DNA from 3 places in the Isoptericola hypogeus genome. Region 3 is predicted to be linked to each of the others. Evidence: riboswitches for the same ligand, from Rfam matches in the RefSeq annotation. Region 3 holds a riboswitch; each other region holds the start of a gene.
The links. Region 3 has a riboswitch for cyclic di-AMP ahead of ABD254_RS19815 (M15 family metallopeptidase). Riboswitches for the same ligand answer to the same signal wherever they lie in the genome.
Positions count from the first base shown of each region.

Region 1: linked by a shared signal. The riboswitch ahead of ABD254_RS00955 (C40 family peptidase) and the one ahead of ABD254_RS19815 (M15 family metallopeptidase) in region 3 are both predicted to bind cyclic di-AMP.
Region 2: linked by a shared signal. The riboswitch ahead of ABD254_RS14460 (C40 family peptidase) and the one ahead of ABD254_RS19815 (M15 family metallopeptidase) in region 3 are both predicted to bind cyclic di-AMP.

Region 1 is NZ_BAAAPM010000002.1:99,856-109,799, forward strand. It holds gene ABD254_RS00925 (DUF2306 domain-containing protein) at 1-180, shown strand, start outside; gene ABD254_RS00930 (thioredoxin domain-containing protein) at 215-526, opposite strand; gene ABD254_RS00935 (MFS transporter) at 648-2,114, shown strand; gene ABD254_RS00940 (DUF6153 family protein) at 2,378-2,827, shown strand; gene ABD254_RS00945 (DUF305 domain-containing protein) at 2,929-3,546, shown strand; gene ABD254_RS00950 (F510_1955 family glycosylhydrolase) at 3,635-4,591, shown strand; cyclic di-AMP (ydaO/yuaA leader) riboswitch at 4,740-4,893, shown strand; gene ABD254_RS00955 (C40 family peptidase) at 4,983-5,714, shown strand; gene ABD254_RS00960 (M15 family metallopeptidase) at 5,826-6,719, shown strand; gene ABD254_RS00965 (heavy metal translocating P-type ATPase) at 6,779-8,800, opposite strand; gene ABD254_RS21410 (hypothetical protein) at 8,807-8,986, shown strand; gene trxB (thioredoxin-disulfide reductase) at 9,238-9,944, shown strand, end outside.
Region 2 is NZ_BAAAPM010000005.1:393,620-403,563, forward strand. It holds gene ABD254_RS14440 (MHYT domain-containing protein) at 1-549, opposite strand, end outside; gene serC (phosphoserine transaminase) at 714-1,865, opposite strand; gene ABD254_RS14450 (iron-dependent transcriptional repressor DtxR) at 2,074-2,805, shown strand; cyclic di-AMP (ydaO/yuaA leader) riboswitch at 2,957-3,124, shown strand; gene ABD254_RS14455 (C40 family peptidase) at 3,128-3,907, shown strand; cyclic di-AMP (ydaO/yuaA leader) riboswitch at 4,144-4,318, shown strand; gene ABD254_RS14460 (C40 family peptidase) at 4,415-5,104, shown strand; gene ABD254_RS14465 (universal stress protein) at 5,277-6,236, shown strand; gene ABD254_RS14470 (endonuclease domain-containing protein) at 6,521-7,273, shown strand; gene ABD254_RS14475 (ABC transporter permease) at 7,332-8,174, opposite strand; gene ABD254_RS14480 (ATP-binding cassette domain-containing protein) at 8,171-9,292, opposite strand; partial or broken gene ABD254_RS14485 (serine hydrolase domain-containing protein) at 9,427-9,944, shown strand, end outside.
Region 3 is NZ_BAAAPM010000009.1:387,614-397,557, reverse strand. It holds gene ABD254_RS19825 (heavy metal translocating P-type ATPase) at 1-1,239, opposite strand, end outside; gene ABD254_RS19820 (ArsR/SmtB family transcription factor) at 1,236-1,595, opposite strand; cyclic di-AMP (ydaO/yuaA leader) riboswitch at 1,758-1,919, shown strand; gene ABD254_RS19815 (M15 family metallopeptidase) at 2,146-2,883, shown strand; gene ABD254_RS19810 (hypothetical protein) at 3,012-3,386, shown strand; gene ABD254_RS19805 (DsbA family protein) at 3,583-4,242, shown strand; gene lspA (signal peptidase II) at 4,239-4,754, shown strand; gene ABD254_RS19795 (cytochrome c biogenesis CcdA family protein) at 4,897-5,625, shown strand; gene ABD254_RS19790 (ArsR/SmtB family transcription factor) at 5,791-6,162, shown strand; gene ABD254_RS19785 (cadmium resistance transporter) at 6,156-6,767, shown strand; gene ABD254_RS19780 (metal-sensitive transcriptional regulator) at 7,121-7,396, opposite strand; gene ABD254_RS19775 (thioredoxin family protein) at 7,500-7,865, opposite strand; gene ABD254_RS19770 (MFS transporter) at 7,911-9,251, opposite strand; gene ABD254_RS19765 (MBL fold metallo-hydrolase) at 9,450-9,944, shown strand, end outside.

The DNA.
Region 1 (9,944 bases), on a different contig from region 3:
GGCCTGGCGTATGTCGCGATGCTGACCGCGTTCTACGTCGACAACGGGCCACACCTGCCGGTGTGGGAGCGGCTACCCGGTTGGTCGTTCTGGATCCTGCCCGCAGCGATCGGTGCACCGATCACGGTCTGGGCGATACGGCGACATCGCCCTCCGCCCAGCACCGGCGCAGGGCTCTGAGCCGGCACCTTCGACCGGCGCCCGTTGAGTGCGGTCAACCTCGGATGCGCGCCTCGACGGCGAGGGCCAGCGCGTCGTCCTCGGGCACGCCGCGCAGTCCCGCGATCGTGGGGTAGACGCGGCACGCCACACCAGGGCTGGCCGAGGGGGCGGGGAACAGGTCTCGCCCGTCGAGGTGGAACGACGGCGACCCGAGGAAGCCGCGAGCCTGGGCCTGGTCGTCGTCGCGGACGACGACGGTCGCGATCGGTGCGTCGATGCCGGCCCGGTCCAGCGCCTTGCGCAGCGCGTCCCGTGCGGGCACCTCGTTGGGGCATGCGTCGACTACCAGAAGCTCAACCTTCACGGGGCCATCCTCTCTCGTTCTACGTGCCCGACCGTCAGATGCGGGCGAGGCTTCCTGAGCATATACCCCACAGGGGTATAGTCGTCGGGCCGCCCCGGCCGACCGGACGGGCAGCCGGCACATGACGACGACGCGGCCCGAGGGCCGCGAACGGGAGGACGGCGTGGCCAAGAACCAGACGACAACGTCCCAGCGGGGGGCCTTGGTGGCCCTGCTGGTGATCGCGACCGCACAACTGATGCTGGTGCTCGACGACTCGATCGTGAACATCGCACTGCCGAGCATCCAGACCGAGCTCGGCGTCGAGGCCGTCGACCTGCCGTGGGTCGTCAACGCCTACATCCTCGCGTTCGGCGCACTGCTGCTGCTCGGCGGCCGGGTCGGGGACCTGTGGGGCCGGCGCCGCACCCTGCAGGCCGGCATAGCGCTGTTCGTCCTCGCGTCCCTGGCCGGCGGCTTCGGACAGACGACGGCGATGCTCGTCATCGCGCGTGCGGTGCAGGGCATCGGCGCCGCGATGGCCGCCCCGAACGCCCTCGCCCTGATCGCCACGACCTTCTCCGACCGCGCCACGCGCGACAAGGCACTCTCGCTCTACGGCGCGATGTCCGGGCTCGGCATCATCCTGGGCCTGCTGCTCGGCGGCGTCCTCACCGACACGCTCGGCTGGCGCTGGGTGTTCTTCATCAACGTCCCGATCGGGCTCCTGGTGCTGCTCGGCAGCCGCACCCTCGTGGCCGCCGACCGCCACCGCGGCCGCCTCGGCGTCCTCGGCGCCGTCCTCGGCACCGCCGGCATGATCGCCCTCGTCTACGCGATCACACGGTTCGGTGAGGACGGCCTCGGCGACCCCGTCGCCATCGCCCTCGTGGCCGCCGCCGCCGTGCTCCTGACGGCGTTCGTCCTCACCCAGGCCCGCAGCAGGAACCCACTGCTGCCGCTCAGCCTGTTCCACGACCGCAACCGCACCGGCGCGTACGTGACCATGCTGCTGCTCGCGATCGGTCCGATGGGCACCTTCTACGTCCTCACGCTGCACCTGCAGCAGGTCCAGCACTACAGCCCGCTGCAGACCGGGCTGGCCTGGCTCCCCTTCGCGCTCGGCATCGTCGTCGGCGCCGGGATCGCGCCGAAGCTGCTGCTGCGCATCGCGCCGCGGTACGTCGCCGCGACCGGTGCCCTGCTCGGCGCCGCGGCCGCGCTCTGGTTCTCGACGATCACCGTCGACTCCGGCTACTGGCTGCACCTCGCCCCGGCGATGTTCGTCCTCGCACTCGGCTTCGGCCTCGGCGTCCTGACCCTGACCCAGGCCGCGGTCTACCGCGTCGACCCTGACAAGGCCGGCATCGCCTCCGCCCTGCTCAACTCCGCCCAGCAGATCGGCGTCGCGATCGGTCTCGCGCTCCTCGCCGGCATCGCAGCGACCGTCACCGCACGCCCAGCCAACGCCGCGCTGGCTACCGACCAGGCACTCGTGGCCGGATACAGCACCGCCCTCACGGTCGCCTCCGGTGTGCTCCTCGCCGCCGCCGTCCTCGCCCTCGCCCTTCTCCGAGGTCAGCAGGCAACCGCAGCGGAGCAACAGTAGGGGCGCCTCTCCCGGGAGGCTTCAAGACCGTCAGAACCCGATTCCGAGGCACCACAGACTCGGTCAGTTTCACTTGAAGCCTCGAACAGCTCCGCGCCTGGTCGTTCCGGCTACGTCGACACCGGGTCTCGGCCCCCACCGCGCAATACCGTCGACGCATCACCCCAGGGCCACGATCGCGGTCTACGGCTCTGATACCAAAGTCCCGGGCAACGTCGGAGTGTCGGATGGGCTGTTCGAGATTCGCTAGCCTGGACCTCGTCATGCACGCGCTTCGCACCCTCCAGTCGCTGCTCGCCGATCCTCGGCGGCGCTTGGGTGCTGCGCTCATGATCGTCATGCTCGTCCTCGGCGTGGTGACGATGCACGCGATGAGCGGCTCGTCGACCGCCCACGGCGCGCCGGTAGCGACGAAGCACGTCGACGCCGGTGCGAACGCCGACCCGGCGGACCCCGGGCACGGGCAAGAGGTGAGCGCGATCGATCACTCAGGCGACGCGTCACAGCCGTGCGACCACAGCTGTGGCGGACACGAGTTGATGACCGCGATGTGTCTGATGGTGCTCGTCGTGCTGCTGACGCTGACGGTTCCGGTGCGCAGGCTGTTTTTCGTGGTCGGTTGGACGCGTGCTGGCCCTCGCACCGCATCGCCTTCGCGCGTGGTCTTCTCCAGCGCCCCGTCGCTGCATGCCCTGGGCATTTCTCGGACGTAGGTCCCCTGAGCCGATGTGTCGAGCCTCGACACGTCGGAACTCGCCGATGTCGGACCACCCATGGTCCGGCAGTGGATCTACCCAAGAAAGGCCCTACCTTGATGAAGCGCACCCTTGCGCCTGCTCTCGTGGTCGCCGCCGTGGCCGTGCTCGGCGCGTGCTCGAACACGCAGCAGCCCGCGCACGACATGTCCACCATGTCGAGCCCGACAGCGGAGCAGTCGCCCGCCGAGTCGGCGCCGTTCAACGATGCGGACGTCGAGTTCGCGCAGATGATGATCCCGCACCACCAGCAGGCGGTAGAGATGTCGGACCTGATCGCCGACAAGTCGGGGATCGACCCGCGAATCTTGGACCTCGCCGCCCAGATCAAGGACGCCCAGGCCCCGGAGATCGAGCAGCTCACCGAGTGGCTCGAGCAGTGGGGCGCACCGGTCCCCGAGTCCGGCTCGATGGACTCCATGGGTTCGATGGACCACGGGTCCACGAACGGGATGATGAGCGCCGACGACATGGAAGCCCTTGAGAACGCCAGCGGCTCCGAGGCTGGCCGGCTCTTCCTGTCGCAGATGATCTCCCACCACCAGGGCGCCGTCGCGATGGCACAGACCGAGGTGGACGCGGGCGAGAACTCGGACGCGGTCGCCATGGCAGAGCGCATCGTCGAGACCCAGCAGGCAGAGATCTCCACGATGGACGAGCTCCTGTCCGAGAAGTAACCAGAAGGAGGTGGTGCGCCGGCCGTCATCGACGCCGGCGCACCATCTCGGTTCGCTCCTCCCATCCTCGAGCGCGCTAGGACGTGTGATGATCTCCCCTGCCCGCATACCCGCCCGCATCCCAGCGACCGTCGTGTTGCTGCTCACCCTGACCGCTTGCTCCACGCCGCCGGGCGACTCGTCCCCGGCCCAGTCGGGCGGTGCGGCGACGGCTTCCGGCACCTCGTTGAGCCGGGCCGACTTCTCCCACCTACATGCCCTCGTCTTCGACGAGCAGGACCGTTCCCTGTACGCGGCCACCCACACAGGGGTCTGGGCATTGCCGGACCCGACCACTCCGCCCGCGAGGGACGAGGCCGCCCCGCAACGCATCGGCTCCGGCATGCAGGACACGATGGGCATGACGCTCGCCCCTGACGGCGACCTCCTGGCATCCGGCCATCCCGGCCCCGGCGAGGCACCCGACCTCGCCACGCCGAACCTCGGGCTCATCCGCAGCACCGACGGCGCCCAGACCTGGGAGTCGGTGTCCCTGGGTGGCGAGGTCGACTTCCATGCCCTCACCGCAACCAGTGACTCAGGGGCGGAACGCATCGCCGGCCTGGATTCGGCCAGCTCCACCATGTTCCTGAGCAACGACGCCGGCCAGACCTGGGATCGCGGCGCGACGATCCCGGCCCACGACCTGGCGTTCCTCGCCGACGATCCGGACCAGATTCTCGCGACGACACCCGATGGTGTGCAGATCAGCCAGGACGGGGCCCGGTCCTTCTCCAAGCTCGCGGATGCTCCGCTACTGGTCTTCGTGGACACCCAAGCGAGCGGGGACATCGTCGGGATCGACACCAACGGCCTCGTTTGGACGGCTACACCGTCCGCCACCGGCTGGCGGTCGCACGGCACCGCCGCAGGCGGAGCGATCGAGGCCATGACGACCGCCCCAAGCCCCGATGCCACAACGAATCTGGTAGTCGCCACCGAGAAGCGCATCATGTCCAGCCCGGATCTTGGTGCCACATGGGTGTCGCTGGTGGAGATCTCATGAGGCCGCGGACGAGCGCGCCGACGCCGGCCCCCGACGCTTGCCTCCGGCACTGTTATCAATCCGTGACATTGGGGGCGACGCGGGGTATGTTCTCCCCACCTCGCAGCCCTGCGAGGCGCCCGAGCGGACGCCGAGCCCTGTCACCGCTTTGGGCAACACGCACACGTCATGACAGGGACGGGGGACCCACTCACGGGCGCTGCGGCGTCCTCGGGGTGAAGCCGGACGGGATCTTCCCGCCGGCCGGGTCAGTCTCCGACCCGAACCCGACAGCTAACCTCGCAGGCGTCAGGAGATGACCATGGCTTCACCGATTCCTCGCGGGCGCCATCGCGCCGCTCGCGCCCCGATCACCCCACTGACCACGCTGACGCGGGCTGCCGGAACGAGCGTGAGCACCGTCGCACGCCGCGGGGCGCTGGCCCTGGCCGGCTCGGGAGTGCTCGTCTCGACACTCGGCGCTCCCGCTGGAGCCGAGACTGCCACCGACCACGGCAAGGCGCTGAGCGCGGCCGGGCTCGATGCCATCACTGCCCAGGCCCGCCAGGCACTGACGGCGGCGCCTGCCGTCGCGGTGCCTGCTGACGCCGTCCTGACCGTGGAGAAGACAGCGGTGGGCACGATCACGCCCGCACCCGAACCGGAACCCGAGCCCGCGCCGGAGCCGGAGGTTGCTCCGGGCCCGGAAGCCGACGCTGACGGCCAGCCCGCTGAGCGCGCCGCCGCGGCCCCCGGACCGGCCGAGGCAGGGCCCACGCAGGAAGCGGCCCCCGACATCCCGGACGCGGCCAACGGTTCAGCGATCGTGGAGATCGCGATGCAGTACCTCGGGGTCCCCTACCAGTGGGGCGGGTCGACCCCATCCGGCTTCGACTGCTCCGGGTTCACGTCGTACGTGTACGCCGAGGCGGGCATCTCCATCCCGCGGACCTCCTCGGGCCAGCGCGACGCTGGCACGGTCGTCTCGCGCGAGGAAGCACAGCCGGGTGACCTGATCTGGAGCCCCGGCCACATCGCCATCTACGCCGGCGGTGACATGCAGGTCGAGGCTCCGGTCCCCGGAAAGACGGTCCGGTACCGGTCGATCTGGCAGGACAACCCGACCTTCTTGCGGATGAGTTGACGATCGCTCGACCCTGCACGAGCTCGCGCCGCGCAGGGTCGAGCGCACGTGGGGCAGACCGACGTCTGCCCGCATGAGCCACGCGACCACTCTGCCGCAAAAAGGACTCAGATGAAGCACGCCCACACCCAGAACCCGTCTGCCGATTCCTCCGGCAGGCCATCCAGCCGCAGCGAACGCCACTCCAAGGGACGACACGCCAGCCTCCTGCCGTCCGCCACACGCGCAGCCCGCCGGCGAACCCTGCGCCCGGCCCGCCGCCTGCCCCTCGGCCCCGGCATCGGACTCGCGATCGCCGTGACGGCCACGACCTCGTTCACCGTGGCCACCGCCGACAACGACAGCAGCCGCCGGGCCTCCGCCATCGAACGCACGACGACACAAGAGACCACCTCCGACCCGGCGGCCCGCACTGAAGTCCCCGCCGCGCCGCCGATCGTGGTCGACCGGTCGGCGAAGATCTCGCGCGCCGAGGAACGCGTCGATCGCGTGAAGATCACTCCGGCACCCGCTCCGGAGCCGAAGGCGGAACCCGAGCCCGCACCGGAGCCGGAACCCGAACCGGCCCTCGCCGGTTGCAGCGGCGAGGCCACCGGGACCGGGTCGAACGGCCAGGTGCCCTCGAGCGAGCTGTGCGACCTCTGGGACGGACAGACGCACGTGCGCTCCGACGCAGCCGTAGCGCTGGCCGAGGTGAACGAGGCCTACACCGAGCGATTCGGCGAGCCGATGTGCATCACTGACGGCTACCGCTCCTACGATCAGCAGGTCGCCGTGAAAGCTGCGAAGGGCTATCTCGCGGCCACCCCCGGAACCTCGAATCACGGATGGGGACTCGCGGTCGATCTGTGCCCGGAGACCTATGCCGGTGAACGCTGGTCGTGGCTCGCCGAGAACGCGCCTTCCTTCGGGTGGGACAACCCCCCGTGGGCGCGCCCGGGCGGTTCGAAGTACGAGCCGTGGCACTGGGAGCTCACTGAGGAAGTCGCCCAGGTCGAGTCCTGAGGCATGCACCCGGGCGGGCGACCTGACCGGCCAGATGGCGGCTGGTCGCCCGCCCGCTCTCACGACGCGGGCACCTGCCGGGTGTCGACGCCCGGTGTGGACGGCTGAGTGCGCTGGGGCGCAGACCGATAGGCGGCAGCGACAGACGCCGAAGGAGTGAGGTCGAGACGTCGCAGCAGCTGGGCATTTGCCGCGACGACGATCGTCGAGAGCGACATCAGGATGGCGCCCACCTCCATGGGCAGGACGAAGCCCACGGGAGCCAGCACACCGGCTGCCAGAGGCACGGCCGCGATGTTGTACCCGGCGGCCCACCACAGGTTCTGCTTCATCTTGCGATACCCCGCGCGCGACAGCTCGATGACGGACAGCACCGACCGTGGATCGTCCGAGGCCAGGATCACTCCGGCCGAGGCGATGGCGACGTCGGTGCCTGCGCCGATGGCGATCCCGACATCCGCCTGAGCGAGAGCGGGGGCGTCGTTCACACCGTCTCCGACCATGGCCACGGTGCGGCCCTGCTGTTGAAGCTCGAGGACCTTCTCGCTCTTGTTCTCGGGGCGCACGCCGGCGAAGACCTGGTCGATGCCCAGCTCGGCGGCGACGCTGCGTGCCACGGGTTCAGCGTCGCCGGTGATCATGACGACGTGGACGCCGAGGGCATGCAGCGCGTCCACGGCCTCGCGAGACTCCTGACGCACCTCGTCCGCCAACGCCAGGGCACCCACGACCTGCCCGTCGATCAAGACGTGCAGCACCGTGGATCCCTGCTCGGACCACTCGCCGGCCTGGGCGAGGGAGACGGCTCCGTGCTCGGCAAGCAGGTTCGGCCCCCCGACGGCAACCGTCCGACCCCCGACTGTGGCGGACACACCGACAGCTGTCGAAGCGCTGAAGTCGGACGCCTGCGGCACCTCCAGACCGCGCCTCTCGGCGGCGTCCAGGATCGCCCGGGCCAGCGGATGCTGACTGTCGGACTCGGCCGCGGCCGCTCGGGCGACGAGCTCGTCCTCCGTGCCGTCGACAGTCACGATGCCGCGCAACACCGGTTCACCCTTGGTCAGCGTGCCGGTCTTGTCGAACAGCACGGCGTCGACCGTTCGCATGCGCTCCAGGGCGCCGCGGTCCTTGACCAGCACGCCGCCGCGCGCCGCGCGCTCGGTCGAGATCGACACGACCAGAGGGATCGCGAGCCCGAGGGCGTGCGGGCACGCGATCACCAGCACGGTGATCGCCCGAACCACCGCCAGATCCGGGCTACCGACCACGCTCCACACGACGACTGTGACGATCGCGGCGATCAGCGCGAACCAGAACAGCCAGCCCGCCGCCTTGTCCGCCAACAGCTGAGCGCGCGTTGTCGAGGACTGCGCCTCGGAGACCAGCCGCTGGATACCCGCGAGGGCGGTGTCCTCGCCGACCGCCGTGACGCGCACACGCACCGCGTTGTCCGTGGCGACCGTACCCGCGACGACCGGGTCCCCGACCTCACGCAACACCGGCCGTGATTCTCCAGTGATCATCGACTCGTCCACGCTGGCACTACCCTCGACGACGTCGCCGTCGGCGGGCACCCGACCGCCGGGCCTGACGATCACGACGTCGTCGAGCTCCAGCTGTGCCGGCGCGATCTTGACCACCTGGTCGCCGCTGACCTTCTCCGCCTCGTCCGGCAAGAGTGCTGCCAAGGAATCCAGCGCCGAGGACGTCTGTGCGAGGGATCGCATCTCCAGCCAGTGGCCCAGCAGCATGATCACCACCAGCAGCGCCAGCTCCCACCAGAAGTCCAGCTCGTGCGAGAGAACCCCCAGGGTCGCGCCCCACGAGGCCACGAACGCGACAGTGATCGCCATCCCGATCAAGAGCATCATTCCGGGCTTGCGCGCTCGAACCTCCGAGACCGCGCCGGTCAGGAACGGCCAACCACCCCACAGGTAGATCACCGTGCCCAGCAGGGGCGACACGACCGCCAGGCCCGCGACGTCCGGCAGGTCGTACCTCAGCAGGCCCGCGAACATATCGCTGAGCAGCACGGTCGGCACGGCCATCAGGAGCATGATCCAGAACAACCGCCGGAACATCGCCACATGGTCCGCGCCATGTCCCGCGTGGCCGGTGTGGCCGGTGTGGCCGGTGTGGCCGGTGTGGCCGGCGTGATCGCCTTCGTGGCGCTCGTTACCCAGATGGACAGCGTGCCCCTGATGATCGAGCTCTCCGTCATGGTGACCAGAAGGACCGCGACCCTCACGAGGCGCACCATGATCTGAGTGAGTCCCACGCGAGGCCTGGACGTGACGGACAGGTTCCCCCTGGCTGCCATCGGCATCGCCAGCAGGTGGGCGTTCAGGTTCGTGGTGCGAACGGCGGGTAGCCATCTGATTCCTTCCTCATGCCTCTGCATACCCTTCCCCGGTATGAGTGGGCCCGCAACGTCTGGTGACGGCTTGCCAGCGCCTCAGAACCGGTCGGCTCTGACAGGGGTGTGACAGGCTGCATCGGTCCATGTCAATATAGAGGCATGTCGATACAGCAGGTCCACGAGGTTGTCATCGTCGGGTCCGGCCCGGCCGGCTACACCGCGGCCGTCTACGCCGCGCGTGCCGGTCTGGCACCCGTCGTGATCGCGGGCTCCGTCACCGCGGGCGGAGCCCTCATGAACACCACCGAGGTGGAGAACTTCCCCGGCTTCCCCACCGGCATCCAGGGTCCCGACCTCATGGAGGCCATGCGCGAGCAGGCCGAGAAGTTCGGCGCCCGCGTGCTGTGGGACGACGCGGAGAGCGTCGAGCTGACCGGCGACGTCAAGACGGTCGTCACGGGCGGCGGCGAGACCTTCAAGGCCCGCGCCGTCATCCTCGCGACCGGCTCCGCGTACCGCGAGCTCGGCCTGCCCGAGGAGAAGCAGCTGTCCGGCAGGGGCGTGTCGTGGTGCGCCACCTGCGACGGGTTCTTCTTCCGCGACCAGCACATCGCCGTCGTCGGCGGCGGGGACTCCGCGATGGAGGAGGCCACCTTCCTCACGCGCTTCGCCTCGAAAGTGACGATCGTGCACCGGCGCGACTCGCTGCGGGCCTCCAAGATCATGGCCGACCGCGCCCAGGCCGACCCGAAGATCGAGTTCGCCTGGAACAGCGAGGTCGTCGGCATCGCGGGCGACTCCAAGGTCAGCGGGATCACCCTGCGCGACACCGTGACCGGCGAGCAGCGCGAGCTCGACACCACCGG
Region 2 (9,944 bases), on a different contig from region 3:
CACGGCCACGCCCATGAGCATCGCCGCGCCGGTGGTGGCGCGCCGGCCGCGCACGTTGACGCACAGCCACAGCGCCGCGGTCGCCGCGACGACGGCGATCACGACGGACAGGGCGACCACCCAGGTGGTGTAGCTCAGGTGCCCGGTCATCCGCATGGCGGCCATGCCCATGTAGTGCATCGTGGCCACCCCCAGGCCCGCGACGACGCCACCCGTGAGCAGCACCGGGAGGCGGTCGCCCGCGAACCCCACGAGGAACAGCCCGATCGCGACGACGACGATCGCCACCAGCGCGCTGAGGATCGTCATCGGCACGTCGTAGTAGATCGGCATACCGGTCACGGTGAAGCCCAGCATCGCGACGAAGTGCATGACCCACACGCCGGTGCCGCCGATCGCGATCGCCCCGATCAGCAGCCAGGCGCTCCGGGAGCGGGCGTCCTTCGAGGCGCGGGCCCGGGACGTCGCGGAGAGCCCGGCCGCCGCCCCGACGCACGAGGCGACGTAGGCGAGCATGGGCGTGATGACCCCGTAGGTGAAGTGGTGCATCTCCGGCATGGTCGCCCCTCCTGGCCGCGTCGCCTGCGCTGTCGGTCGCTGAGCCCGGTGAGGGCCGAGGTAACGTAACAGCAACGATGCCGGGTGAAAAAACCGGAGAATTCGGGCGTGTCGGTAGCAGGGTGTGGTATTGGCGCCGTGGCTTCGGAGGTACCTCAGAGGTGCTCGACGACGTGGTCGACGCACGCCGTGAGAGCCCGCACGTCGTCGGGGTCCACCGCGGGGAAGAGCCCCACGCGCAGCTGGTTGCGGCCCAGCTTGCGGTACGGGAAGACGTCGAGGACGCCGTGGGCGCGCAGCACCCCCACGACCGCGGGCGCGTCGATGCCGGGGTCGAGGTCGATCGTGCCGACGACGGTCGACCGCGCGCCCGGGTCCGCGACGAACGGGGAGGCCCAGTCCCGGGCCTCGGCCCAGCCGTAGAGGGCGCCGGCGGACTCGGCGCAGCGCGCCGACGACCAGGCCAGGCCGCCCTGGGCCAGCAGCCACTCGACCTGCTCGGCGAGCAGCACGAGCGTGGCGACGGCGGGGGTGTTGAGCGTCTGGTCCGCCCGCGAGCTGGCGAGGGCCGTGGTGAGGGAGAGGAACTCCGGCACCCAGCGCCCGGCGGCCTCGGCGCCCGCCTCGACCTCGGCGGCACGCTCGACGGCGGCCGGCGAGCAGACGGCCAGCCACAGCCCGCCGTCCGCGCCGAACACCTTCTGCGGCCCGAAGTAGTAGACGTCGGTGTCGCGGACGTCGACCGGCAGGGCGCCCGCGCCCGACGTCGCGTCGACGAGCAGCAGCGCGCCCCCGGCGCGGGCGTCGGGCACCTGCCGGGTGGGAGCCATCGCGCCCGTCGACGTCTCGTTCTGCACCGTGGCGTAGGTGTCGACGCCGTCGACGGCCTCGAGCAGCGCCACCGTGCCGGGCGCGGCCTCGCGCACCTCGGACGGCTCGAGGAACGGCGCCCGCCGCGTGGCCGCGGCGAACTTGCCGCCGAACTCCCCGAAGACGGCGTGCTGCGCGCGCCGTCGCACGAGGCACGCGGTCGCGACGTCCCAGAACGCCGTCGAGCCGCCGTTGCCGAGCGCGACCTCGTAGCCGTCGGGAAGGTCGAAGAGCGTGGCGAGGCCCTGGCGGACCCGGCGGACCAGGTCCTTGACCTGCGGCTGCCGGTGCGACGTGCCGAGCACCGGGGCCGCCGGGTCGCCCGCCGCGGCGAGCGCGGCGACCTGCGAGGCGCGGACCTTGGAGGGACCGGAGCCGAAGCGGCCGTCCGCAGGCAGCAGCGACGAGGGGATGACGAGGGTCGGCTCGACGGGCATCGGGTCTCCGAGGGCTCGGGGGCGGATCGGCGGCGGGCGGCGGCCCGCGTAGGGGCGGCGCGCCGCCGACGGGTGGGTGACGGACGACGTGGTGCGTGTCGGTGGCGTGGTGCAGGATGGCGCAGGCCCCTGAGGGCGCGCACCAGGACCGGACCTGGGTGGACGCGGTGCGAATAGACTAGGCCCGGGCCTGAAGACGGGAGTGGACGTGACCGACCTGATCGACACCACCGAGATGTATCTCAAGACGATCTACGAGCTTGGCGAGGAGGGCATCCCTGCACTCCGTGCGCGCATCGCCGAGCGCCTGGGGCACTCCGGGCCGACGGTGTCGCAGACGGTCGCGCGCATGGAGCGCGACGGCCTCGTCGTCGTGACGGGGGACCGCCATCTCGAGCTGACCGGGCCCGGTCAGGCCAAGGCGACCCGGGTGATGCGCAAGCACCGGCTCGCCGAGCGGCTGCTCACCGACGTCATCAAGCTCGACTGGGAGCACGTGCACACGGAGGCGTGCCGCTGGGAGCACGTGATGAGCGACCTGGTCGAGAAGCGCCTCGTGACGCTGCTCGACCACCCGCACATCGACCCGTACGGCAACCCGATCCCGGGCCTGTCCGAGCTGGGCGAGCAGTACGAGGACGTCCCGTTCCTCGACGGCGTGAAGTCGCTCCCTGCCGTTCTCCTCGCCTCGCGCGCGGCCGGTACGGCCGCCGACGACGAGGCGGACGGCGGGACGTCGCTCGTGCTGCAGCGCATCGCCGAGCCCCTGCAGGTCGACATCGAGCTGCTCGCGCGCCTCGGCGAGGCTGGCGTGGTGCCCGGTGCGCACATCGCCGCGCGGATCGCCGGCGGGGACTACGCCGTGCAGGTCGAGGGCTCGGGAGTGGTCCTGGAGCTCCCCGAGGACCTCGCCAAGCACCTGTTCGTCGCGGCCCGCTGAGGCCGTCCCCGCGCAGGTCGCGCGGGAATGCCACGGGTGTCGTGACCGGAGCGTGACATCGCGGGCATTCATCCGGTACGGTCGGGGTCGCTCGCCGGAGATCGATCTGGCGGGCGCTCGGACGGACGCCGAACCCTGCCACCGGCCGAGCTCCCACGGAACACCGCACGGCAGGAGCGGGGGACCCACTTTCGGGCGTCGGAGACGACGTCCTTGGGGTGAAGCCGCACGGGTCGGTCTGCACGGCAGACCCGGACGGCCGGGTGCTTTCTCCCACCCGAACCCGACAGCTGACCTCGCAGGCGACAGGAGAGGTTGACACGTGACCGCACGCACCACCCGCGGCCGGCATCGCGCCGCCCGCCGTCCGATCGCCATCGCCACGAACGGCAACGCCGGTCGCCGCGTGGCCGTCGTCGCCACCGCCGGTGGTCTGCTCGTCTCCACGTTCGCCAGCGCGAGCGCCGCCCAGGCCGCGCCGGTGGACAGCGACGCCGCCCACAAGCTCAGCACGGTCGACCTCGGCGCGCTCACCGACCAGGCGCGGCACGCGCTCGAGGCGGCCCCGGTCGTCACGGTGGACGCCAAGGCGAAGGTCGACGTCGAGAAGATCACGGCGAAGATCGCGTCCGAGGCCGAGATCACGCCCGCTCCCGAGCCGGAGCCCGTCGTCGTCGAGACGTCGTACGAGTCCGAGTCGACCTCGACGTCGGCCGACACCGCGTCGCGCTCGGCCGAGCGCGAGGAGGTCTCGACCGCGGCTCCCGCGTCGGCCAACGGCTCGTCGATCGTGTCGATCGCGATGCGCTACGTCGGCGTCCCGTACGTCTCGGGCGGCACCAGCCCGTCCGGCTTCGACTGCTCGGGCCTGACCCAGTACGTCTACGCGCAGGTCGGCATCAGCCTGCCGCGCACCACCTCGGAGCAGCGCTACGCGGGCACGGTCGTCTCCGACCCGCAGCCGGGTGACCTGGTGTGGACCCCGGGCCACGTCGCCATCTACGCGGGCGACGGCATGCAGATCGACGCCCCCAAGCCGGGCGACGTCGTCCAGTACCGCGCCATCTGGCAGTCGAACCCCACGTTCATCCGCGTCGGCTGAGCCGCCGCACCGGCCGCTCGGCGGCCCCACCGACGCCCCGTCGCGCACCGCGCGGCGGGGCGTCGGCGCGTCCGGTCGGCGACCTCCCGAGGGGCCGGAAACGGCCTGTGGACAGGGTTTTCGTGCCCTCTGGTCACCTCCTGTGATCGAAACGTGACATTGACGGCCGGGTCCGCTACGGTTTCAACCACTCGCCGGCCATCTGGTGAGTCTCGACCGGAACGCCGAGCCCTGCCGCCGGTCGGGCACCTTAACCCCAGGCAGGGGCGGGGGACCCACTTCCGGGCATCGGAGACGGTGTCCTCGGGGTGAAGCCGCACGGGTCGGTCTGCACGGCAGACCCGGACGGCCGGGTGCTTTCTCCCACCCGAACCCGACAGCTCACCTCGTAGGCGACAGGAGAGGGAACACGTGAACGCACGCACCACGCGCGCCCGGCACCGTGCCGCGCGCCGTCCGCTCACGCCGCTCAGCGTCGGTACCGCCGCTGCAGGGCGTAGGGCCGCAGTGGTCGCCACCGCTGGCGGCCTGCTGGTCTCGACCTTCGGCGGCGCCACCGCGGCGCAGGCCGCTCCGGTCGACCACGACGCGGCCAACAAGCTCAACACCGTCGACCTCGGCGCCCTGACCGACCAGGCCAAGAACGCGCTGCAGGCGGCTCCGGTCGTCGCGGTCGACGCCAAGGCCAAGGTCGACGTCGAGAAGATCACCGCGAAGGTCGCGGAGAAGGCCGAGATCACCCCGGCGCCCGAGCCGGAGCCCGTCGTCGAGGAGGTCGTGGAGACCGCCACCGAGACGGTGTCGCGCTCCGCGGAGCGCACCGAGGTCCCCGAGGTCGCCTCGTCCTCGTCGCTCGGCTCCCAGATCGTGTCGATCGCCTCGCGCTACATCGGCACGCCCTACGTCGTCGGTGGCTCCACGCCCGGCGGCTTCGACTGCTCGGGCCTGGTCACCTACGTGTACGCCCAGGTCGGCATCGACCTGCCGCACCAGTCGAGCGCGATCCGCTACGCCTCGAACGTCCAGGTCGTCTCGTCGTCCGAGGCGCAGCCCGGCGACCTGATCTGGTCCCCGGGGCACATCTCGATCTACATCGGCAACGGCCAGCAGATCGACGCGTCGCGGCCCGACGGCTGGGACACCCGGGTGCGGGACATCTGGCAGTCCAGCCCGACGTTCCTGCGCGTCACCGGCTGACCTTCGGGCAACCCCGACGCCGCGACCCCCGGCGCTCCGCACGGAGCGTCGGGGGTCGTCGCGTTCCCCGGCGCTTTGCTGTGCCTTGCGCGGACCTTTCGCTAGGCTTGAACGTGCCCGGTCGTCTCGACGGTGAGGCGGCGCAGCGGGCTCGTTCGACGGGAGGCGCGACATGACACGTCCTGAGGTCGTCCTGGTGGGGGTCGACGGCTCGGCAGCGAGCCTGCACGCTCTCGACTGGGCCGCCGCGTACGCGCGGCGCACCGGGTGGGGTCTGCACGTCGTGTGCAGCTATTCGCTCCCGTCGTTCACCGCGGCCTCCCTGGACGGCGGCTACGCCGCGCTCGACGACTCCGCGATCCAGGAGGGGGCCAAGGCGGTCCTGGCGGAGGCCCAGGCCCGGGTCGCCGGGGCCGGTGTCCCGGTCACGGCCACGGTCGCGTCGGGCGACGCGGCAGGCGTGCTCGTGGAGCAGTCGCGGGAGCACGCGCTGGCCGTGGTGGGCACCCGGGGCAAGGGCGGGTTCACCGAGCGGCTGCTCGGCACCGTCTCGTCCGCGCTGCCGGCGCACGCGCACTGCCCCACGGTCGTCGTGCCGTACCGCGGTTCCGGGTCGGGCGCGTCGACGGACCCCGACCGGCGCGACGGCGACGTGGTGCACGAGGTGCGTCGCATCGTCGTGGGTGTCGACGGGTCCCCGTCGGCGGAGGTGGCGCTCAAGCACGCCGTCGCGCAGTCGCAGGTCTGGGGGGCGGAGCTCGTCGCGGTCGCCGGGGTGCCGCTCGCGGGCGGCGCGGGGGTGCTCGCCTGGCTGCCCTCGCAGATCGACCACGAGCAGGTGCTGGCCGACGTCAAGGCGGGACTGGACGTCACCGTGGACCGGTTCGAGGCCGAGAACCCGGGGATCACCATCAAGCGGCACGTCCTGGACGGATCGGGGGCCGAGCTCCTCACCGAGTTCTCGACGGGCGCCGACCTCATCGTCGTCGGGTCGCGCGGTCGCGGTGGCTTCCGCGGCCTGCTGCTGGGCTCGACGAGCCAGGCCGTGCTGCACCACTCGGCCTGCCCGGTGCTCGTCGTGACGCGCAAGTGCGACGAGGAGCTGCGCGAGGACGCCGAACCCGCCGCCTGACGCTGTGAGCATGATTTTGGCCCGCTTTCGCCACGGAAAGCGGGCCAAAATCATGCTCACAGCGGGGGCTGTGGATCGGCCGCACGAGGGACCGCAAGCCACGGCACTCTGCGGGGATGAACGCGTTCGACACCCCGTCGTCGGGGCCGCTCACCGTCCCCGACGCCCTCCGTGCGGGGCTGACCCGCAAGCAGCTGCGATCGACGAGACGGTGGCGATCGCCGTTCCACGGAGTTCGGGTTGCCGCGGGCACGCCGGACGACCTCGTGTCACGGTGCCGTGCCTTGGCGCCGCTCCTCGACGACGGCGTCGCGTTCAGCCATACGACTGCGCTACGGCTGCTCGGGGTCGAGATCCCCTGGACCGTCGCCGACGACACGAGAATCCATGCGGTGACCTCGCGGGTGCAGGACCGGCCCCAGCGCGGCGGTGACGACATCGTCGCGCACTGGTCGCGCCAGACGTTCCTCGAGACCGTCGAGCTCGAGGGGCTGCTCGTCACGTCGCCGGCGCAGACGTTCGTGCACGTCGGCGCCGGACTCCTGTTGCCGGACGACGTCGTGGTGCTGGGAGACGCGATGATGCGCCGAAAGGGCCCGCTCGTGACACCGGCCGAGCTGGCCGGGATCGCCGAGCGCACGCACAAGGTCAAGGGAATCGTGCGGGTGCGCGAGCAGGTCGAGCGGATGTGCCCGGGGACGGACTCGTCGACCGAGACCCGGACGCGTCTTGCCCTGACGGCCGCGAATCTGCCGTGCCCGGAGGTGAACGGCGTGGTCACGGCCCCGGACGGGACCTATGTGAAGCGGGTCGACATGCTCTACCGAGCTCTCAAGGTCGCGATCGAGTACGACGGCGACCAGCATCGCACCGACCCGGCGCAGTGGCGGGACGACGTCCGCCGGCGCCGGATGCTCGAAGCCCTCGGGTGGACCGTGATCGTGGTCGTCGCGGACGACCTCCGGGACCCGACGGAGCTCGTGGCGCGCGTCCGGGTCGCGATCCGGCGTGCGCGCGCGGCGTCCCCACTGTTGTGAGCATGAGTTTGGCCCGGTTCCAGGACCGGAACCGGGCCAAATTCATGCTCACAACACCTCAGTGGCGGGTGCGGTACAGCCGCATCGTGATCGGGCCGAAGACGGCCGTGAGCACGACCGCCGACACGAGCACCCAGATGATCTCGCCGCTGTCGGGCTGCCCGGCCATGAGCCCGCGGACGGCGGTGACCAGGTGCGAGACCGGGTTGATCTCGACGAACCGCTGGAGGGCCGCAGGCATCGTCGACGGGTCCACGAAGATGTTCGACGCGAACGTCAGCGGCATCAGCACCATCATCGACACGCCCATCACGGAGTTCGGGGTGCGCAGCAGCAGCCCGAGGATGGTGAAGATCCAGCTCAGCGAGAACGCGAACACCAGCAGGAGCAGCACGCCGAGCAGCACGCCGACGAACCCGCCGTCGGGACGGAACCCGAGGATCAGGCCGAGGCCGATGGTCATCACCGACGCGATCAGGTAGCGCACCTGGTCCCCGAGCAGGGCGCCGACGATCGGTGCGGGGCGCCAGATCGGCAGCGACCGGAACCGGTCGAACACCCCCTTGGTGATGTCCGTGTTCAGCGTGTACCCCGTGTACACGGTCACGAAGACGATCGTCTGCACGAGGATCCCCGGCAGCAGGAACTGGATGTACGTCGACGTGGAGCCCATCAGGGCCCCGCCGAACAGGTACGTGAACATCAGCGTGAAGATGACGGGCGAGACGAGCACGTCGAACAGCTGCTCGGGCACGTGCTTGATCTTCAGCAGCGCGCGCCACCCGAACGTCATCGTGGTCGACACCGCCGACGGGCGTGACGGGCGCTCGTCGAGCGCTACCGCCTGCCGCAGGCTCGTCGGGGTGATGGTGGCCTCGTGGTCGGTGGACTGGGTAGTCATCGGGACACCTCCTCGGCGGGGACACCGGCGTCGCGGCCTGCGCCGCTCCCGTCGTCGGCGGTGTCGTCGTCCGGCAGCGGCCTGCCCGTGAGCGTCAGGAACACCTCGTCCAGGCTCGGCTGGCCGAGCGAGAACTCGGGGACCGCGATCCCGGCCTCGGCGAGCGCGGGCAGGACGTGCGCGACCGCGTCCGCGCCGTCGTCAGGGACGCGCGCGCTGAGCGCGTACGGGTCGGTCGGCAGGGTGGGGGAGGTGCCGAGCAGCCGCTCGACGATCGCCGCCGCCTCGCCCCGGCGCGCGGAGTCGGCCAGGCGCAGGTCGACCGCGCCCTGACCGACGGACCGCTTGAGCTCGCTCGTCGTGCCCTCGGCGATGACCTTGCCGTGGTCGATGACGGAGATGCGGTCGGCGAGCTGGTCCGCCTCTTCGAGGTACTGCGTGGTGAGCAGCACCGTGGCGCCGTCCTCCACGAGCACGCGCACGATGTCCCACACCTGGTTCCGGCTGCGGGGGTCGAGGCCGGTGGTGGGCTCGTCGAGGAACAGGACGCGCGGCGCCAGCACGAGCGAGGCGGCGAGGTCGATGCGTCGCCGCATGCCGCCGGAGTAGGTCTTGACCTGCCGTGCGCCGGCGTCGGACAGGCTGAACGCCTCGAGGAGGCCCTCGATCCGTCGCCGGGCACTCGCGCCCGTGAACCCGTACAGGCGCGCGAGCATGAGCAGGTTCTCGGTGCCCGTCAGGTCCTCGTCGACGGAGGCGTACTGTCCCGTGAGCCCGACCGCGGCGCGTACCGCGTCGGCGTCGTGCACGACGTCGTGGCCCAGCACGCGGGCCGAGCCCGCGTCGGGGCGCAGCAGCGTGGCGAACATCCGGACGACGGTCGTCTTGCCCGCGCCGTTGGGCCCGAGGAGACCGAAGACGGTGCCTGTAGGGATCCGCAGGTCGATGCCGTCGACGGCCTTGGTGACCTGCTTGCGCGTGGTGAAGTGCTTGACGAGCCCGGTGGCCTCGACGGCGAACCCGTCGCCGGGCGGCGGGGCGGACGCGGGCTCGTGGTTGCTGTGCCGGCCCGGGGGCGGGCCGGGGTGCTGGTCGGGGTCGTTCGAGGGTGAGGTCATGAGTCTTCTCCCGGGTGTGACGGGGGTCACGCTAGACGTTACGACGGGCCGCCGACAGAGAATTCATCGCTCGGCGTAGGCCCGCCGCCGTCGTCGCAGGCCAGCACTCCGCGAGCCCTCATTAGGGTGTCCGCATGTCGACCGACCCGGATACGCCCGACGCCCCGCTGGACATCACGTACCTCGAGCGATGGGTGGCCACGCAAGCCGGGCTGGCCCGCGTGCCGGGGGTGCAGTACGCCGTGCTCGTCGGGGGCGACGTGGTCCTGGACGGCGCGTGGGGCGTCGTCGACGTCACCACGGGAGAACCGCTGGCGACCGACCACCTGTTCCGCGTCGCGTCGCACTCCAAGACCTTCACGGCGACGGCGGTGGCCGCCCTGGCGCAGAACGGGCTGCTGCGCCTCGACGACCCCTTCGCGTCCCATCTCCCGGAGCTCGAGGGGGCGCCGGTCGGGGCCGTCACTCTGCGCGAGGCGCTCGGTCACACGGGCGGCGTGCTGCGCGACGGGCGCGACGCGGACCACTGGCAGCTCGGCGCGCCGTTCCCGGACCGCGCGGCGCTCCTCGCCTCGGTCCGTGCCGACGGGGAGGTGCTGGGCCGCGGCGAGCACTTCAAGTACTCCAACCTCGCGTACGGGCTGCTCGGCCT
Region 3 (9,944 bases):
GGCCAGGGGGTGGGTGCTGCGGGCTTCCAGGGCTGCTGCCAGCGTGAGGGCGTGCTCACGTGTGGTTCCGGGGGTGGTGATGACCTCGACGACCTCGGGCCGGTTGAGGGTGAGCGTGCCGGTCTTGTCGATGGCGACGGCTCGAACCGTGCCGAGCTCTTCGAACGCTGCTCCGGACTTGATGATCATTCCGAAGCGGCTGGCGGCGCCGATGGCGGAGATCACGGTGACGGGAACAGCAATCGCCAGCGCGCAGGGCGAGGCCGCCACCAGGACGACGAGGGCTCGCTGGACCCACGTCCCGGGGTCGCCGATGACGAAGCCCCAGACGGCGACGAGGACGGCTGCCACCAGCACGATGGGGACCAGCGGCCGGGCGATGCGGTCGGCCAGGCGTGCGCGTTCGCCCTTGCGCGCCTGCGCCTCTTCGACGAGGCGCACGATCGTGGTCAGGGAGTTGTCGCGCCCGTCGGCGGTCGCCTCGACCTGCAGGGTTCCAGTGCCGTTGATGGAGCCGGCGGGGACGAAGTCGCCGGGACCGACCTCGACCGGGATGGACTCTCCGGTGATGGTCGAGGTATCCAGGGAGCTTCGCCCCGAGGTCACGACGCCGTCGGTGGCCAGCCGCTCGCCTGCGCGCACGACGAGTAGGTCGAGCTCGCGCACCTGGTCGGCGGGGATGTCGATATCGCCCGACAGCCGGGAGATACGAGCCGTCTCGGGCATGAGGTCCAGGAGCGCGCGCAGTCCGTGCCGTGCGCGGTCCATGGCGCGGTCCTCGAGGGCCTCCGCGATCGAGAACAGGAATGCCAGCGCGGCCGCCTCGCCGACGTGACCGAGCGCCACGGCGCCGACGGCGGCAATGGTCATGAGCAGCCCGACGCCGAGGCGCCCGCGCAGCAGGCGTCGCAGGGCGCCGGGTGCGAACGTCCAGGCGCCAGCGAGCAGGCTCGCGGCCTGGACGACGACGGCGGGCACCTCGAGGCCGCTCCACTCCAGGACGTAGCCGGCGGCCAGCAGGACTCCGGAGACCGCGGGCAGCAGCAGTGCATGGTCGCGCCACCACGGCGTGAGCTCTTCTCGCGCGTCCTCCTCGTCGTGGCTTTCGCGGGCTGACCCGTCAGCGCCAGTCGACGACTCGACCGAGCCGGTCGTCCCCACCGCGGCAGGCGCGGAGCCCAGAGCGAGGAGCGTGGGACGGTCCTCGGGCTCGTCGGGGCCGCAGCACTCGCGGCTCATGCCCCGACCTCGCAGGCGGTGCAGCCGGGCACCTCGCACAGCGGGTTGGCGCACTCGCGCCCGTCGCGAACGTCGAGGACGACCCGCAGGAGCTCTCCGAGCGCGGCGCTCAGGTGCGGGTCGGCGATGGCGTACCGGGTGCGGCGCCCGTCGGGTTCGGTGAGCACGAGCCCGCATCCGCGCAGGCATGCGAGGTGGTTGGACACGTTGGAGCGCGACAGGTCCAGGCTCGCCGCCAGGTCGGCGGGATACGCCGGTCCGGCCAGCAGGCGTTCCAGGATGCGCGCCCGGGTTGGGTCGCTCATGGCCCGGCCGAGCCTGCCCATCACCTCGATGCGGTCGACAGTGTTCAGCATGCGATGAACAGTACATGGAGGGCTGTATCGATGGCCAGGGTTGGCCGGCCCCGATGAGCGTGAGTCGAGCGGCGTTATCTGTTTGTGACTTCTCGGGTCGTCGTCGGGTACATTCGCTCCACCTCGCAATCGCGGGGTGCACGGGCGGGCGCCGAGCCCTGCCGCCGCTGCGTGCTGATCAACTCCCGGCAGGGACGGGGGAACCACATTTCGGGCGCCGCAGGTCGGCGCCCTCGGGGTGAAGCCACGCGAGCACGCTCGCTGGCCGGGTCAGTCTCCGACCCGAATCCGACAGCTAACCTCGCAGGCGCCAGGAGATATCGATGCGCGTTTGCGTTCACCCGTGCCCTGTGCCCGAATTCCATCTCGCGCCCGCCGCGGGCCGACAGCTGTGCGGTCTCGCATGAGGCACGGCCACACCATCCCGCCGAAGGGCCGACAGGCCCGCCCGCCTCGCAGCCGCGCCGCACGCGGCCGACATGCCGAAGGCCGCAGGCCCGGTACGCGAGCCGGCACCCGCCTCCTGGGCGGCAGCCTCGGCGTCGCCGCCATGGTCGCCACGACGGCAGCCTTTGCGATCACCACCGGCGAGCCTCAGCACGCCCACGCCGAGACGCTCGGGCAGAACGCTGACATTCAGGCACGGGGAGCGAGCGAGGCCTCGAAGCCGGTCAATGCCGCCCCGCCGATCGTCGTCGACCGGTCCGCCAAGATCTCCAGGACCGAAGAGCGACTGAAGATCAAGATCGAGCCGGCACCTCCCGAGCCGAAGCCGGCCTCGTCACCGCGGGCGGCCTCGGACGCACCCCAGGAACAGGATGCTGCCGCCGCGACTGACAACGGCGGGGCGCTGCCCGGCTGCGACGTCGCCGTCGATGAGGGGTCGGCCAACGGGCAGGTCCCGGACGACCAGCTGTGCTCGCCCTGGGATGGAGCGGAAGAGGTGCGCGCGGACGCCGCCGAGGCGCTGGTTGAGCTGAACGACGCCTACGTCGCCCGGTTCGGCGAGTCGATGTGCATCTCCGACGGCTACCGGTCCTACGACCAGCAGGTCGCGACCAAGGCGGCAAAGGGCTACCTCGCCGCCACACCGGGCACGTCGAACCACGGCTGGGGCCTCGCGGTCGATCTGTGCGCCGAGACCTACGCCGGGGAGCGATGGGACTGGCTCGCAGACCAGGCGCAGGCCTCCGGCTGGGACAACCCGGACTGGGCGCGTCCAGGCGGCTCGAAGTACGAGCCGTGGCACTGGGAGTTCGTCGACGCCGTCGCGGCACAAGAGTCCTGACCCGGACGCCTGCGCCCTGACGGACTGTGATCGACGAGTCAGGTTCACGCCTTAGGATCCCTCTCGCCATGGTTGCCGCGACCCGACACCCCGCCGCCACGACCGCAGCGCGGTGCGTGCTTGGGATCATGCTGCTCACGCTCGCCTGCGTGCTTGGCCTGACAGTTGCCGACTCGGCTTCGGCGAGCCCGGCGGCGATGCCGAACCCCGGCGTGAGCATCGCGGCCATGCACGGCACAGGCTCCGGGATCGGCGCAGAGCACGGGGCGGCACTCGTCGAGCACGCGTCAGCCGGATCGGCCGCCGGTCACCACGACGGCGGCCTCGCCCTGCTGTGCCTGTGTGCGCTGATCGTGGCCACGACGCTGCTCACGGCGCACCGCAGTCCGCTGCGCCGCTGGACGACCGAGATGCCGCATCCCGGCGGGCTCCGGTGGAGAGCGCCCGACGTCTGGCAGCCCGCTCGGCCGGACCCGCGCAGCTGGGGTGTCAGCCGGACGTAGCGGTCCCGAGCCGCCGTGCGAGCTTCCGCGCACATCGCACGGCCCGGGCGTGACCGCCCGCGTCTCGGGGCGCCGCCAGTGAGGCCTTTCAGCGTCCCGCGAACGAGGAGGCCGGTTCGTCGACCCCTGCCCCCTCGAGCCCCCGGGATCGGCTCCGCCGTGCGCTGCCGCCACCCCTTCGAACGACGAGGAACCCATGACCACTCGCCGTGTCCTGCAGTCCGTACTTGTCATCGCTGTCATCGCCGTGATCGGCCTCATCGTCTGGATCGTGGGCTCACGCAGCTCTGCCGACCCGGTGGCGGGGGCGTCCGGGGCTGATGCGCCCGCCGTCGTGAACGACGAGACCCATATCGTGAACCAGGCGCAGGACGAGAAGGCCGTCCTGGTGGAGTTCCTCGACTTCGAGTGCGAGGCCTGCCGCGCGTTCTACCCTGCCGTCGAGGAGGTGCGGGCCACCCAGGGGGATGAGCTGACTCTCGCCATCCGGTACTTCCCCATTCCGTCGCACGCGAACTCGACGAACGCCGCGGTGGCGGTCGAGGCCGCCGCCCGGCAGGGCCAGCTCGAGGCGATGTACCAGCGGATGTACGAGACCCAGGCCGAGTGGGGCGAGCAGCGCGACTCCCAGGCCCACGTCTTCCGCGGCTTCGCCCAGGACATGGGCCTGGACATGGAACAGTACGAGGCGGACGTTGCCGATCCCGAGGTCGCCGCGCGGGTCCAGCGCGACTTCGACGCCGGCCGGGCGCTCGGCGTGCAGGGCACACCCACCTTCTTCCTCGACGGCAAGCGGCTCGAGGTGTCCAGCCCGGAGGAACTCGTCCAGGTTGTGCAGGAGGCGCTGGCCCGATGAATGTGCAGAATCCCGCCCGTACGAGGGCGATCCGAGCCCGTGTCGCCCTGGCCGCCACCGTCGTGTTGCTGGCGGCCGTAGACCTCGGTCTGAAGGCCTGGGCGGTCCGGGCCCTAGCTGACGGCACGGTGGTGGATCTGCGGGTCATCCAGCTGCGGTTGGCGTTCAACCCCGGCGTGGCGTTCAGTCTCGGTGACACCCTGCCCAGCGGGGTTGTGCTCGGCGTCACCGGGGTGATCGTCGCCGGGCTCGCAGTGTTCGCCTGGCGCACCGCTCCCACCGCGACCCTGCCCGTCCGGCTGGCGCTGGCCGCCATGTTGGCCGGCGCGGTCGCAAACCTCGTCGACCGCGCCGGTGACGGAGTCGTCACCGACTACCTGCACACCGGCTGGTTTCCCACCTTCAACCTCGCCGACGCTTTCTTGACCCTCGGTGCGGTCGCACTGGTCGTCGCCAGCCTGTTCACTGCCGGCAGCCCCGACAGCACCGACACGAAGGAGGCCGCGCAGTGACCCGGCGGCGACTGCAAGGCGCGCTCGTGCAGCGCGCGGTGGCATGCGCGGGGGCCGTCGTCGCTTTGCGCTCCGTCGCTGCGCATCGGGTACTCCCCGATGCCGGCGCACACGAAATCGACAGCCGCGAGGGGCTGGCCCGATGAGCATCCCGGAGGTGGTCTTCTCCGGCGGGCTCGTGCTGGCGGTGCCCCTCGCACTCCTCGCCGGGTTGGTGTCCTTCGCCTCCCCGTGCGTCCTGCCGCTCGTGCCGGGGTATCTCGGCTACATCGGAGGCATGGGTCAGCAGGCCTCCCGGCGGGGCCTGGTGACGGGGGTGGGGCTGTTCGTGGCCGGGTTCACCGTGGTGTTCGTCGCCTACGGCGCGCTGTTCGGCGCGCTCGGGGCATGGCTGCTGCAGTACCAGGGCCCGCTGATCCGCATCCTCGGGGTGTTCGTGATCGTGATGGGCCTGGTGTTCGTCGGGCAGATCGGACCGCTGCAACGTGTTGTGCGCCCGTCCTGGACGCCGCGTGTCGGCATCGCGGGCGCGCCGATGCTCGGCGTGGTCTTCGGCCTGGGCTGGGCGCCCTGCCTGGGCCCGACCCTGGTCGCGATCTCAGCACTGAGCATCGACGCCGCATCGGCGCCGCGGGGCGCACTGCTCGGCCTCGCCTACTGCGTGGGGCTCGGCGTGCCGTTCGGGCTCATCGCCTGGGGCTTCGGGTGGGCCCACCGCTCGACAGACTTTCTGCGCCGCCACCTGCGCACCATCAATATCGCCGGCGGAGTCGTCCTCATGCTCGTCGGTCTCGCGATGGTCACGGGCGCCTGGTCGCTGCTGATGACGACCGTCCAGGCCTGGGTGAAGGGCTTCGTCACGCCGATCTGACCCCTCGGCCGATGCGGCACTACGACGACCCCCAGAGAAGTAGGGCGGCTCCAACGTCCACACCTGGCGCGCGCTCGAGCGGCACCCTGGGCCAGGAAACCCGACCACGAAAGCTCCGCGCAGCCCTGATTCCGATGATCGATACGGATCGGTTATCATCGGTCCATGACGATCATAGATGTTGGGGTGCGTGCTGCCAGCACGGCCGATGTCGAACCGGCAGTCGCGTTGTTCCGCTCGTTGGGCGACCCTGCGCGGCTGGCCATCGTGCGCCGGCTCGCGGTCGGGGAGGCGCGGGTCGCGGAGCTGACACGCGATCTCGGCCTCGCGCAGTCGACGGTGTCCTCGCACGTCGCGTGCTTGAAGGACTGCGGCCTGGTCGAGGGGCGCATGGAGGGGCGACGGGTGTTCTATTCCCTGGCCCGCCCCGAGCTGCTGGACATGCTCGCGGGAGCCGAAACACTGCTCGCGGCGACGGGCAGCGCGGTAGCGCTGTGCCCGACGTATGGGGTCGACGGGCAGGTGTCGGCGTGCTGAGCACGATCGCGGCCGCGGCCGGGTTGTTCGTCGCGACCAACCTCGACGACATCGTGGTGCTGACCGTCCTGTTCGCGGTCGCGGCAAGGGGTACCTCGCAGCTGCGTGGGTGGCAGATCGTCGCGGGCCAGTACCTCGGCCTCATCACCCTGATCGCGGTCAGCTTCCTGGCCGCCCTGGGCCTGACGATCGTGCCGGACGAGTGGGTCGGGCTGCTTGGTCTGATCCCGCTCGCGATCGGTGTGCTCGGCCTGGTGCGCACCCTGCGCGGCAACGATGACGACGACGAAGCCGAGTCCGCGCTGAAGGCCGTCGGGCTGCTCGGCGTCGCCGGCATCACGATCGCCAACGGCGGCGACAACATCGCGATCTACACCCCGGTGTTCCGCACCATGTCCACCACGGACGCCCTGGTCACGATCGTGGTGTTCCTCGTCCTGCTCGCCGGGTGGTGCCTGCTCGCCCGCACCATCGGGACGAACGAGAAGGTCACCGAGGCGCTGGAGAAGGTCGAGCACTGGCTCGTGCCCGTGGTGTTCATCGGCCTCGGCGTGTTCATCCTCATCGAGTCCGGCACCCTGGGCCACATCGCCTCGCTGCTGTAACCCGAGACGGCAAGGCGCCGGCCACGAGAGCGTGACCGGCGCCTTGCTGGGCCCTTACCGCGCAGCCCGGATGGGCCTGCCGCACCTGGTTCGGTTTGGTGGCTCGGACGCGCAGGGGTGGAACCGTAGCAAGTTCCGGGCCTGTCGTGTTGCCTCTGTCAGCGGCCGACGAGCCTGCTGAGGAAACCGCCCGGCGGTGCTGCGTCCTCGTGGCCTGGGCACCACTTGTTGGCGGCGACGGCGCGCTTGACCTCGGCGACGTGTTGGCCGCATCCGGCCCAAGTCGTCTTGCCGCAGGTTTTGCAGGTGGCGGGGTGGCACACGGGGAGTTCTCCTAGCTGGTGCGGTGGTGTTCAGGCGAGCATGAGGAAGAGCTTCTCGAGCTCTGCGGTGGTCAGGCCGTCCTCGTTCTCGGAGGTGCCATCGGGGTCGACGGCGCAGTCGCGCATCGCCGTGGAGACGATCGCGAACCCCGCCCGGTCGAGTGCGCTGGACACGGCAGCCAGCTGCGTGACTACGTCGCGGCACTTCCCGCCGGCTTCGACGGCGTTGATGACGGCGTCCAGCTGACCGCGTGCGCGGCGCAGCCGGTTGACGATCTTGCGCTGTGCTTCGACGTCGGTGGTCATGGGATCGGAGTCTCCTCGGGGATGGGGTAAGCGGTGGTATCGCGGTCAAGCGCCGGTGAGCAGGGTGAGCATCTCAAACAGGGCTCGTGCGGCTCTCGCCCTTTCACGTCGCCTGCTGATCGGCGATCTGCTCGCGGACCTTCTCCATGTCCAGGTCCTTGACGGCCTCGATCACCTGCTCCAGCTGCGGGGCCGCCAACGCCCCGGGCTGGTCAAAGGTGATGACCCTCTCCCGAAATGCCATCAGTGTGGGGATAGACGTGATGCTGAACGCCGCGGCCAACTGCTGCTGGGCTTCGGTGTCGACCTTGCCGAACACGATGTCAGGATGATTCTCGGAGGCGGCCTCGAAGACCGGCGCAAATGACCGGCACGGGCCGCACCACCCGGCCCAGAAGTCCAGCAACACGATGTCGTTGCCGGAGATGGTCTCCTCGAGGTTGTCGAGCGTGATCTCGCGCGTAGCCATGCCACTACCATATACCCCCAGGGGTTTACTCGAGCATGATCCGCATCACGGGCGAACCGAGGGGACCGCTTGGCGGGCCCGAGTGCCGGGGCCTTCCTTGCGCGTCCTTGTGGTGGGCGGGCAGTTGGTTCTGGAGTGTGTCTCGTACATCCTGAGCGCGACGACGAGGCCGGAGACCGCTGTCAGGCCGGCGACGACCCAGACTGCCGAGCGGAGTCCCCACAGGTCGGCGATGACGCCGGCGAGGACGGCGCCAATGGCGAAACCGCCGTCGCGCCATAGCCGGTATACGCCGACCGCGCGGGCACGCCACGCGGGATGGGCGACGTCGCCGATCGCAGCGAGCAGGGTCGGATAGACCATCGCCGTCCCGACGCCGAGCAGGGCGGCGGCCACCATCCAGAGGGCGAATGTGTCTGCGGAGCCCACCAGGGCGAGGGCGATGGCCTGGACGAGCATGCCCGCGGTGATGAAGGGCTTGCGGCCGAAACGGTCCGAGAGCGGACCCGTGACGAGCTGGCTCAGCCCCCACACCGCGGGATAGACGGCGGCCAGGACGCCGATTCTCGCTACCGAGAGCCCCGCGGCGGCGAACAGGATCGGAAACAGGCCCCAGGCCAGGCCGTCGTTGAGGTTGTTGACCATCCCGGCCTGGCTTGCCGCCGACAGTGCGGGCTCGCGGAAGCTCGTCTGGACGAAGACCTGCCGGTTGGTCAATTCCGCGTGCGGGTTGTGATCCATGCCGTCGTTGCGGGACGTGTGTCGGGCGGCTTCCAGGCGAGCGTGTTCCCGCGTCTCGCGGACCATGAGCCCGGACAGGCCGAGTGCCAGCGCGACATAGGCCACCCCGAGCAGGAACGGTGCCGGCCGCAGCCCGTAGTGGGCGGCGAGGTAGCCGGTGGTCACCGCGGTGAAAGCGACGGCCAGGTAGCCGGCGGCTTCGTTCAGCCCCATTGCCAGGCCGCGGCGGCCAGGGCCGGCGAGGTCGATCTTCATGATCACTGTCGTGGACCAGGTCAGTCCCTGGTTGATTCCGAGCAGGACGTTCGCGGCGACGATCCAGTCCCATGACGGTGCCCAGATCAGCATCAGCGGGATCGGGATCGCGACGAGCCACCCGGCGAGTAGGACGGGCTTGCGGCCGAACCGGTCCGACCAGGTGCCGGCGAAGTAGTTCGCGGCTGCCTTGGTGGCACCGAAGGCCAGGACGTACGTGAGCAGGAAGGTGTAGCCGCTCAGGTGGAAGGTCTGCTCGGCGAGCAGCGGCAACACGGTGCGCTCCTGCCCGAGCACCCCACCGACCAGGGCGTTGACCGCCACGAGGAGGCTGAACTGGCCGAGGTTGGCGCGGATGCCTAGCCGCGGGCCTGCGGTGACGTGAGTCATCGCCCGGTTTCCTGGCGCGTGTCGGTCGGCAAGTCGTGCGGAGACATGCCGGGCATCCTATACCCCGGGGGGTGTACGCTCCATGACCTGCTCGCGCCTGCCGGCAGGCCCTCCGCGTCGGCGAAGCGTCGATTTGGATACTCCCCGGGGTATGTGTAACGCTCGTCTGGCACACCGGCCCCGATTGGGAGAGATGCAATGCTTCTCGAACGCATTTACGACGAGGACCTCGCGCAGGCCAGCTACTTCATCGGCTGCCAGGCGAAGGGTGAGGCGGTCGTCGTCGACGCCCGTCGCGACATCGCCGGGTACCTCGACCTCGCTCGCCGGCACGGGATGCGCATCGTCGCCGTAACCGAGACACACATCCACGCCGACTACCTCTCCGGGACGCGGGAACTGGCCGCCGCGGTCGATGCCCAGATCTACGTCTCCGGCGAGGGCGGCGAGGACTGGCAGTACGGCTTTGAGGCGACCCGGCTGCACGACGGTGACGCCATCACGATCGGCAACATCACGGTCCGGGCCCGCCACACGCCCGGGCACACTCCTGAGCACCTCACCTTCTTGGTGACCGACGGCGCCTTCAGCGACGAGCCTGGTTACATGCTTTCCGGCGACTTCGTCTTCGCGGGTGACCTGGGTCGCCCGGACCTGCTCGACGAGGCCGCCGGAGGTGTCGACACCCGCTTC